Regions from separate parts of the Priestia sp. TSO9 genome, predicted to be linked through region 1. Evidence: riboswitches for the same ligand, from Rfam matches in the RefSeq annotation. Region 1 holds a riboswitch; each other region holds the start of a gene.
What was found. A riboswitch is a leader RNA that binds a small molecule or an ion and turns the genes downstream of it on or off. The one in region 1 is predicted to bind cobalamin.

Region 1 (3,281 bases):
TCTGAGCCTTTAAATAATGGATATGCGCCTTTTTCTTTAGCTAAGTTCATGCTTGCCTGTACGGTTAAGTAAGCGATTTGCTCATACAATTCATCGCAATATGCTACCGCTTCATCTGTTTCCCATGCTATTTTCTTTAAGGCAAGCAAATGGTTCCAACCAAATGTGCCAAGCCCTACTGCGCGGTACTTTTGGTTTGTTAGTTTTGCTTGAAGTACCGGCAAATCATTTAACTCAATAACATTATCAAGCATGCGTACTTGAATTGGAATTAAACGTTCAAGCACATCTTCAGTTACGGCTCTCGCTAAGTTGATAGACGAAAGATTACATACAACAAAATCGCCCGGATTCTTTGTAATAATAATTTTTCCGTCTTCCGTAATTTCCTCTGTTACGACCGTTGTGCTTTGGTTTTGCGTAATTTCTGTACATAAGTTGCTGCAGTAGATCATGCCCTCGTGGCGGTTTTGATTAGCTCGGTTAACCGTATCACGATAGAACATATAAGGCGTCCCTGTTTCAAGCTGCGAAAGCATAATGCGCTTGAAGATTTCAATAGCAGGTACTGTTTCTCTTGAAAGCTGTTCATTATTTACACACTCAGCGTAACGAGTGCGGAATGAACCGCTGCCTTCTTCTTCATCATAAAAATCTTCTAACGAGTAGCCCATCAGCGTACGAACTTCGTGAGGATCGAATAAGTGCCAATCTTCACGTGCTTCTACTTTTTCCATAAACAAATCTGGCAAACATACGCCAGTGAATAAATCATGCGTGCGCTGGCGTTCGTCACCATTGTTCAACCGCGCGTCTAAGAATGAAAAGATGTCTTTATGCCATACGTCTAAATATACGGCAATAGCTCCTTGTCGTTGACCTAGCTGATCGACACTTACAGCCGTATTATTTAGCTGTTTCATCCATGGAATTGTTCCTGATGATACGCCTTTAAAACCTTTTATATCACTTCCTCGGCTTCTAATATGACCGAGGTAGACACCAATTCCGCCTCCATTTTTACTAAGCGTGGCCAAATCTGTATTGCTATCATAAATACCGCGTAAGCTGTCATCAATCGTATCAATAAAGCAGCTAGATAGCTGTCCGTAGCTCTTTCCTGCGTTTGAAAGCGTTGGTGTGGCAACCGTCATATATAGACTAGAAAGCGCCCAGTACGCTTCTTTTACTAATGCTGTTCGATTTTCTTTCTTTTCTTGAGACATCAGCGTCATAGCAATGATAAGAAAACGTTCTTGCGGTAATTCGTATACGCGCTTATCATGTGATGTCGCTAAATAGCGATCTGCTAATGTCAACAATCCAATGTATGTAAATAAACGATCGCGTTCAGGAATAATGACTGAAGCAATTTCATTAATTTCTTCTTCTGTATATGTTTTTAATAGCTGTTTATTATAAATACCGATTTTTGTTAGTTCTTGAATAAGCTGATAAAACGAACCGTATTTCTCTTTTTTATCATAGCCTCGGTTGTCCGCTGCTTTTCGATATAGTTCGTTTAAGTAGACGTCTGCCGCTACGTACGTCCAATCTGGTTCTTCCATTGAAATACGCTCTAAGGCTGCTAAAATTAGGACGTTTGCAACCTTTTCGTCCGTCATATTTTCCTTTACTGTAACAGTTTGAATAACCTTTTCCTCATACAAAGAAAAATCAAGCTGCGTAAATTCTTTTTTTAAACGTTCAATATATGCAGTTAATTCATGTAGAATTGTAGGCTTTAATGTATTCACCATAAATATGGCTCCTCTCTTCACTTCAAAATAAAAAATCGCTCACCGTACCTCGGTGAGCGAATAGAACGAAGATAGAAGAAGACACTAAGTCTTTTCTCAATCCTCGCTCTACCCTCTCACCTCCCGAAGAAGATAAAACGACATAAAAAAGGCAGGTCTCCTGACTTATGCTTCTTTTTACTTTAAGGCCTTCCCATGATGTTTACTCACAGTGGATCTCCTTATTTCATCAGCATTCACAGTTGCGGGGACAGCTTTGGATTTTCACCAAATTCCCTTTTAAGTCTTTTTATCAGACACCTTTTTCACTGGAAAACACAAAATATAGTATTTTATTATCGATTTCAAAACAACATATTGTGTTATGTTATAAACACATTATATAGGACAACTTAGAAAACTATCAACCTATTTTCAAAAATAATTTTGTTTTTTACGATAAAATCCTTCGACTTTTTTCATCAAACTATTCCATCATAACATGTTTTGACACGCTTGATGGAACAATGTGCTCTTTTTAAAAAATTTGTCCTATTTTTCTACTAAACATTGACAACCTCAATAAAAAAACCGTTTTACATAAAAAACGGTTTTTAATTATTTGTATTCTTTTTCAAATGCTGTGATTGTTTTGATAAAGTTTTTATCAATATCGTATCCTATCCCCGGTTTTCCCTTCACCTTTATTACTCCGGCTTCTACCTCTACTTCGGGCTTAATAATATCTTTTTCCCAATAGCGAGACGACGCAGAAATATCACCTGGTATCGTGAAAGAAGGCAATGTCGCAAGGGCGATGTTATGAGCACGTGAAATGCCGGCTTCTAACATTCCTCCAACCCAAAGTCTTACACCATGCTGGGCGCACAAATCATGAATTTGCTTTGCTACGGACATTCCGCCAACTCGACCGATTTTCACATTGATAATCTTACAGCTTCTTTGTTCAATTGCATGACGTGTATCTTCATAGCTCACAATACTTTCATCTAAGCAAATTGGCGTCTGCATTTGCTTTTGTAACAATCGATGATCAAGGATATCATCAGAACTTAACGGCTGTTCGATCATCATTAAATTCAAGTCATCTAGTTTCTTCAATGAATCACTATCGCTTAACGTATAGGCTGAATTGGCATCAGCCATAAGAGGAATGTTTGGAAATTCATCTCGAATTTGTTTCAGTAGCTCATAGTCAGCACCCGGCTTAATTTTCACTTTAAAGCGCTTATAGCCATCTTTCATGTAAGTCTTTATTTGTTCTTTCATTATGGAAATATCATTTAAGCCAACTACCACTCCAGCTTCTACAGCAGACCTTACTCCTCCAATTACTTCAGATAACGGCTTGTTTTGCCTCTTTGCATACAAATCCCATACAGCACAGTCCAAAGCTGCTTTAGCCATGTTATTTCGCTTTAGAGGTTTGAATAACTTTTGAACATCCTCTGGTTTTTGAAGCTGCTGATGAAGAAGCGAGGGAATTAAAAAATCGTCTAACATATGAAAACATGTTTGAAT
Region 2 (3,281 bases), on a different contig from region 1:
CTTCCCTTTTCCCATACCGTGTCAAAATGACCGATAATTAAAAGCTGCTTTTCTCCTTCTCCAATGGTAAATTTCAAGTGGTTTCCTACTTCTTTTTCTTCTATGATTTCGTATCCTACCCCTAACCGCTTTTGAAACAGCTGCGTTAAATACTTTCCACACTGATCTACTAACTCTTTACTGTAGGACGGTGACTCTTTTTTCACAAATCCAACTAAATCTTCAAGCATCTCTTGTTCGTGTTCTTTTAAATAACTAAACACGCTTTGTTCTACCATTACCTGACTCAAATCAATTCCTCCTCCAAACAACCCCTGCTGCTTGCATTAAATGCTTTTATTTATCGTACGTATAACTATGTTCTACGTTTCACATAACGACCTTAAATTATCCTTAATTATAATGGTTTTCAGACAATTTTCCATCCTTTAAATACAGATAATACTTTAACTTATTCATAACCGACCGAAAATAGCCATAAACTTCAACAAATTCATACAAAAAAGCTTCAATCTTCAACAGATTAAAGCTTTCGTTTGACTAATTGACATTTATTTTAATATTTTTCCCTTTTGACTTCACACTCACAAAAACAAACATAGACACTAAAAAAATAAACAGAATAACGCCAACCATTTCAAAGTTTACTTCGGCCCATGGGTTAAAGAAAGTGAATGCTAAATAGAACGACACACCATACGCGAGGACAACAATAACCCAGCCCATCAAGCGGGAAGCAGATTGTCCAAATTTACTCGATTCATTCACCATTTTATGTACAATCATCGAATCGATTGTATCTGTAAGCATCATGCCAAACATAAACACTAGTCCTAACAAAAGTGGCGTATACTTGCCTGCGTTCCCTACAGCTAGAGACCACACGGCCGTTTGACTGACCGTTTCAGCTGCTAAAGCGAACAATGCTCCTACAAGAATAATTAAAAAAGGATTCGTTGTTCCTTTTGCGATTTTCGGAATAAACTTCCCTTTTAATCCGCTCAGCTGAAACTCTTCTTCTTTATTTTTAGTTCGAAGCAAATGATATGTGTTTAATGTCCCAATCAGAAAGAGAGAGATAATGGATACCCAAGATGCAAAATGATCGAAATATGATGGAAACGTAAAATTCTTCATCACCACGCCCAGCACCCCGGCCGTGACGGCCACCATTCCTCCGTGACCTAGTGAAAACAGCGTTCCGACCCACGGGGCAAAACGGCTGCCCATTCGCCAATTATATCGGGTCTGGCCATCAATAAAAGCTAAGTGATCTGCATCCAATCCGTGCCTGATTCCTAATAAAAAGACAAGTAAAAAAACTGATAAACCTTCCATTTCCTACACTCCTTTTTTTAAAATAAAACGTAAAAAAGCCTCAATTCTATAGAAATTGAGGATGTGTCGGCATATGAAAATAAACAGCAATTGCTCACTGCGTACCTTGATACACCGCCTCTTTCCTAGAAGAGTCAAGTGTACAGAATAGGTAGGTCTCCTGGCTTGAGATCATCATTTTCTACCGCCTTCCCCATTTTGAGTGACGATAAGATAGAAAACTCCCTGCTTACAGTGGCTGGACCGCTCGAGATTTGCACTCGATTCCCTGTTACCTCTTACGCTATGTAAGAGCACCTAAACTGTGCGAACGATTCATTTTCTTCCTCATTATACTAGTACAGCTTACAAATGAATAGAAAAAATTCAAATAAAAAAGCCCTGCTAAGCTTTACATGCTTAGCAGGGCTTTTTAAAGCAATTAAACTACTTCTACCGTTACCTCTACATTACCGCTGATTGCTTTTGAATACGGGCAGTATGAGTGAGCTAGGTCTACATATTTTTTCGCTGTTTCTAAATCTAAGCCTTCGATATGAGCTTCAAGCGCTACTCCAATTTTCACTCCTTGATCAGCTTTATCAGGAAGCAGCTGAACAGTAGCTTTTACTTCACTGCTTTTGATTTCTACGTTATGTTTTGTCAACATAAATTCTAACGCGCTGTTGAAACAAGCGCTGTATCCAGCTGCAAACAGCTGCTCTGGGTTTGTTGCTGTTGTTGCTTCTCCACCAAGCGCTGGAGGTGTTGCAACGTCTAAGTTAAAGATGTTATCTAAAGAGTGAACTTCTCCTGTTCTTCCACCTGTGTTAACGACTGTTGTTTCATATAAAGCTTTCATGTATAAACCTCTCCTCTTTTTCATTAATTTTATTAAAAGTTTTTCATTTATCGTTTCTGTAATTTAATTTTACACAATTTAATTTTAAAAAACAAGTATTAAATACATTAAAAATTTCCCAATAAAAAAAGCCGCGTATTTGCGACTTTTTCTTAATAATATTGAGACTGTTCGTCATAAGCTGATTTTCGAAAAATAGACAAGTCGGTAATAGCCCTCATCAGTTTCATATTAAAAATAACATAATGAATAAACAGCGCCAGCACGCAGCCTAAAATGGCTCCTGTTAACACATCGAATGGATAATGAACGCCAACCCATACGCGTGAAAAGGCAATGAGTACGCCCATGACAACCCACATGCGCCCTGAACGTTTGAAATGCAGCCAAATGGTAAAAGTGATAACTAATGCAGATGTAGCATGATCGCTTGGAAATGAAGAATTTGCGGCGTGATCAATAAGCTGATTCACGTGGTGAGAGATAAACGGACGATCTCGATAAGCAAATAAACTAATCACTTTATTGATAATGACTCCTGTGGCACAAGCACACAAAGCTTGAAATGCTACAACACGGCTGCCGTTTTTATTAATAAGTAAAAACAAGCCGAGTAAAACGATAAGTACATACTGGGCATAATCTGCAAAGAATACCATCAGCGAATCTAGAGGTTTTACGTGTGAGGCATACTGATTCACCGCGTGGAAGATAGTATAATCTACTGAATTGATAGCTGATAACATAATCGAAATCCTTTCTTATTTTTAAATGTCATTAGCTATCTTATCAGTTTCTTGAGAAAATGAACATGTTTTTGTCAGAAGCTTCCTAACTGGTATTTATAAATAATGTATTCAGGCTTAGTAGTAAACCAAAGGCCTTTCGCCCATTAACTCACCTGTGAGTGATCCACAATATTTTTTTGCAAAAAGATTTCTTCTAAAGAAGGTTCTTCGACGTGAACTTGATAAATGTCGATGCCGCATTGAATCAATTCGCGAATAATAAGAGGAATATTTCTTTCTTTTTGAAGCATCACTTTTGTGTACATGTGATGGTATTCAACTTCGGGACTCAACGTACGGAAAAACTGTTGAAT
Region 3 (3,281 bases), on a different contig from region 1:
GGAATAGCATCACTTTTTTCTCCGTCACAAAAATCACACGCTTTGATTGTGAACACATCTCCGACCGGAGATAGTAAAAAGGAAGCTGCTTGGAGCTTTTTAATAATCACATCTGGCTGAGTCGTTGGGATTTGCAGTTTGATTTGATGGTCAGGTGTATACTCCATCGTACCTTTTTCACCAACAGCTTCTGCTAGTGTGGTCATTTGAACAGGTGTGAATTTCTTATTGGCAAGTCCTGGGCTAACTGCCACTTCGAAAATTGACTCTATTGGCTGATGTACGACCGCAGAAGTGGTTTCACCTAAAATTGCTTGAAGCGCTTCTTCTGCAAGAGCTCGTGAAGTTGCTGGTTCTTCTGGTTTGGTCTGAACTGCTTCAATAGCTGAAGCTGTTTGCTTTACAGTCTCTTCTTGATCGAGAGCCCATGGTTCTGCTTCTTTTCGAAGTCGCTGATGCGGTCTTAGCGGCTGCTCCGTTTGGTTGAGGGTATATTTCCGCTGATACCCGCGCGGGGTAATCATTAAATCGTCGTAAAAGAACGTAGATGAATTCCCGACAACAACGGTAGTCAGCATGCCAATTTCATGATTTAACATGTCTTTTAAGTTGGTCATTACGACTTCTTCACGGTCACGATAAGCGCTTTTCACAAGACCAACAGGCGTATCAGGAGAACGGTACTTTAATAAAATCCTCTGTGCTTCAACAATTTGTCTTGTTCGTCTTCCGCTTTTTGGGTTGTAAAAAGCCACTACAAAATCTGCTTGTGCAGCTGCTTCGATTCTTTTTTCAATTAGTTCCCAAGGCGTAAGGTGGTCACTTAAACTAATTGTACAAGCGTCGTGCATCACGGGCGCTCCAAGGAGAGATGCGCATGAATTGATAGCCGAAATGCCAGGAATTACTTCCAGCTCTACGCCCGTTTCTTTTTTCCAGCCTTTTTCAATCAACACTTCATACACAAGGCCTGCCATTCCATATACTCCTGCATCTCCGCTTGAAATGACAGCCACGGTTTTTCCTGCTTCCGCTTGCTTTACAGCTTCTTGTGCACGGCTTACTTCTTCGGTCATTCCTGTACTAATAATTTGCTGATTCGTTAACAGTCCTTGAATTAATTCCACATAGGTTTTGTAACCGATGATCATATCACTTTCTTGAATGGCTTCTCTTGCTCGCTGTGTAATATGTTCAAAGCTTCCCGGCCCAAATCCGATAACTAACAGTTTACCTTTCATGCTAGCTCCTCCTTTATGCGTTACTTTTTACTTTGTCAATTCCTTCTATGGAGTCACTGTTTTCCGGAGAAACGAAACCATTTTGATCATATTCATAAATAAGCGATTCCTTTATACTGCAGCCTCCTGCTAAATGTTCTTCGACAATCCGGTGAGCCACGGTTTCAGTGACCTGCTTGTACCAATCTCCTGAAGGATACACAATAGCTACAGGAGCATCTTTGCATCGTCCATTACAGCGTGTACGCGTTGTATGAACCGTTTCATCCAAATCCAGTTCCGTCACTTTATTTCGAATAGCTTGGGTGGCTTCTTCTCCACCTTTTCTCATACAGCTGCTTCCATTACAAATCAATACGTGATGTTTTGTTCCATTTAAGTTCCACGTCGTCACACTCATTCGCTCCTTTACTAAAAAAAGCGCCTCTATCATTGATAGAGGCGCAGAAAAATTCAAACTAAGTTTTTGCACTTCCACCTATATCCCGTAGGGTAAGCTTCGCATTAGAAAAAGGCTGGTTTCCTGGCTTCGATTCATCACTTCATTGCGCCTTCCCGAATACAGTGGCATATGCAATCAGCTCATCTTCACAGTGGCGGGTACCGCGCTGGCTTCACACCAGACTTCCCATTTAACGCAATGTAAACATTGCGCACCTTTTTTGCACGATATGTAGTTTTGCGACATGAGAAAAACCCGCTTCGCTAATATGCGAGCGGGTAAAACGTCAGAATAAGAGTGTACACGAATGCCACTTTAAGCCAACGTTTCCCTTCCCGCTCCCCGGAGAAATAGAAACTTCACAATAAAGACAGGTCTCCTGACTTGTGTATCATTCTACTTGAGAACCTTCCCGTGATTCTTCCACAGTGGTTATACTCGTTCGTCCACACTTACAGTTGCGGGGGCAGTACTGGTCTTTCACCAGTTTCCCTATTAAGCCTTCTTGGCATCTTTACTGTTGCTGTTTGATATATATGAACCTTTTAAACTATCAGAATAATAGAAGTAACTACCATATCATAGCGTACATTTTTTTTTATTTCAACTCTATTCTTTTTATAGGATATAAAGAGCCATAAAAAAACAAGAGCAAAAAATCAGCTCTTGTTTTTCTACTTATATAGCTACCAATGTTAAATGAGGATCATTATAATACACGACTTCTGAAAGAACTTTACAGCCATTTGTTTTGGCAAAAGCTTCTCTCGCCTGCTTTTCAGTTTCAAATTCAAACATTTTCATTTCTTTTCCAGCATATACCGTCAGTACCCACATGAAAAGATTCGCCTCCGATTATTGTAGTGATCGCTATATCCACATTATGACGAAACCATTTCCTTTTGAAAACCCATTCTACAAAACTTGTCACAAGAAACTTTTAAAAATTTAAAAACATTTTAACTTCTGTAAATGAACAAAATGTACAAAAGGTTTAAGCAGTATTGTATCTCTTTAAAAAGGTGCTTTTTTAATCACCTATTGCTCCACCAGTAAAAAATATATAGTATTTATTAAAAAAAAGAAGCCGGACAGCTGGCTTCTTTTTTAAGAAAGGAAAGAACAGACATCGTAATCCCATCCTGTTCTTTATTTTGCATAAAAATACACTAATTAAATATCCCTTTCTTAAAGCAGAACCATGTTCGACTGAATATAGTAATAGAGAAGCTTATACGTATGATTCAATGAATCTTGATGCGTTCTCTCAAACGCATGAGAAGAATCAATTCCTGGACCAATTAAGCCGTGTACGATATCGTGTCCCGCACGAATAGCAGCAGAAGCATCTGATCCGTAAAATGGATAAATATCTAATTTGTACTGAATATCATGCTGCTTAGCTAGCTCCACCAAATGCTTTCTCAAACCGTAATGATATGGGCCGCTTGAATCTTTTACACAAATAGACACAGTGTATTCATCAGTAGATTGTCCATCTCCCATAGCACCCATATCAACTGCTAAGTATTCTACTGTTTGAGGCGTAATATTCGAATTTCCTCCGTATCCAATTTCTTCATTATTTGAAATGAGAA

Region 2: another riboswitch for cobalamin. It lies ahead of LJC66_RS01495 (HoxN/HupN/NixA family nickel/cobalt transporter); the one in region 1 lies ahead of LJC66_RS24785 (ribonucleoside-diphosphate reductase subunit alpha).
Region 3: another riboswitch for cobalamin. It lies ahead of LJC66_RS13275 ((2Fe-2S) ferredoxin domain-containing protein); the one in region 1 lies ahead of LJC66_RS24785 (ribonucleoside-diphosphate reductase subunit alpha).

Annotation. Positions count from the first base shown of each region.
Region 1 covers NZ_JAJEKD010000015.1:1,858,496-1,861,776, forward strand. Annotated here, with positions in the region: gene LJC66_RS24785 (ribonucleoside-diphosphate reductase subunit alpha) at 1-1,760, opposite strand, end outside; cobalamin riboswitch at 1,894-2,079, opposite strand; gene menC (o-succinylbenzoate synthase) at 2,358-3,281, opposite strand, start outside.
Region 2 covers NZ_JAJEKD010000006.1:60,890-64,170, reverse strand. Annotated here, with positions in the region: gene LJC66_RS01500 (M20 family metallopeptidase) at 1-311, opposite strand, end outside; gene LJC66_RS01495 (HoxN/HupN/NixA family nickel/cobalt transporter) at 541-1,338, opposite strand; cobalamin riboswitch at 1,472-1,654, opposite strand; gene LJC66_RS01490 (organic hydroperoxide resistance protein) at 1,760-2,179, opposite strand; gene LJC66_RS01485 (undecaprenyl-diphosphatase) at 2,332-2,925, opposite strand; gene LJC66_RS01480 (ABC transporter ATP-binding protein) at 3,072-3,281, opposite strand, start outside.
Region 3 covers NZ_JAJEKD010000013.1:993,113-996,393, forward strand. Annotated here, with positions in the region: gene cobJ (precorrin-3B C(17)-methyltransferase) at 1-1,241, opposite strand, end outside; gene LJC66_RS13275 ((2Fe-2S) ferredoxin domain-containing protein) at 1,255-1,635, opposite strand; cobalamin riboswitch at 1,738-1,917, opposite strand; cobalamin riboswitch at 2,036-2,214, opposite strand; gene LJC66_RS13280 (hypothetical protein) at 2,362-2,520, opposite strand; gene LJC66_RS13285 (M42 family metallopeptidase) at 2,872-3,281, opposite strand, start outside.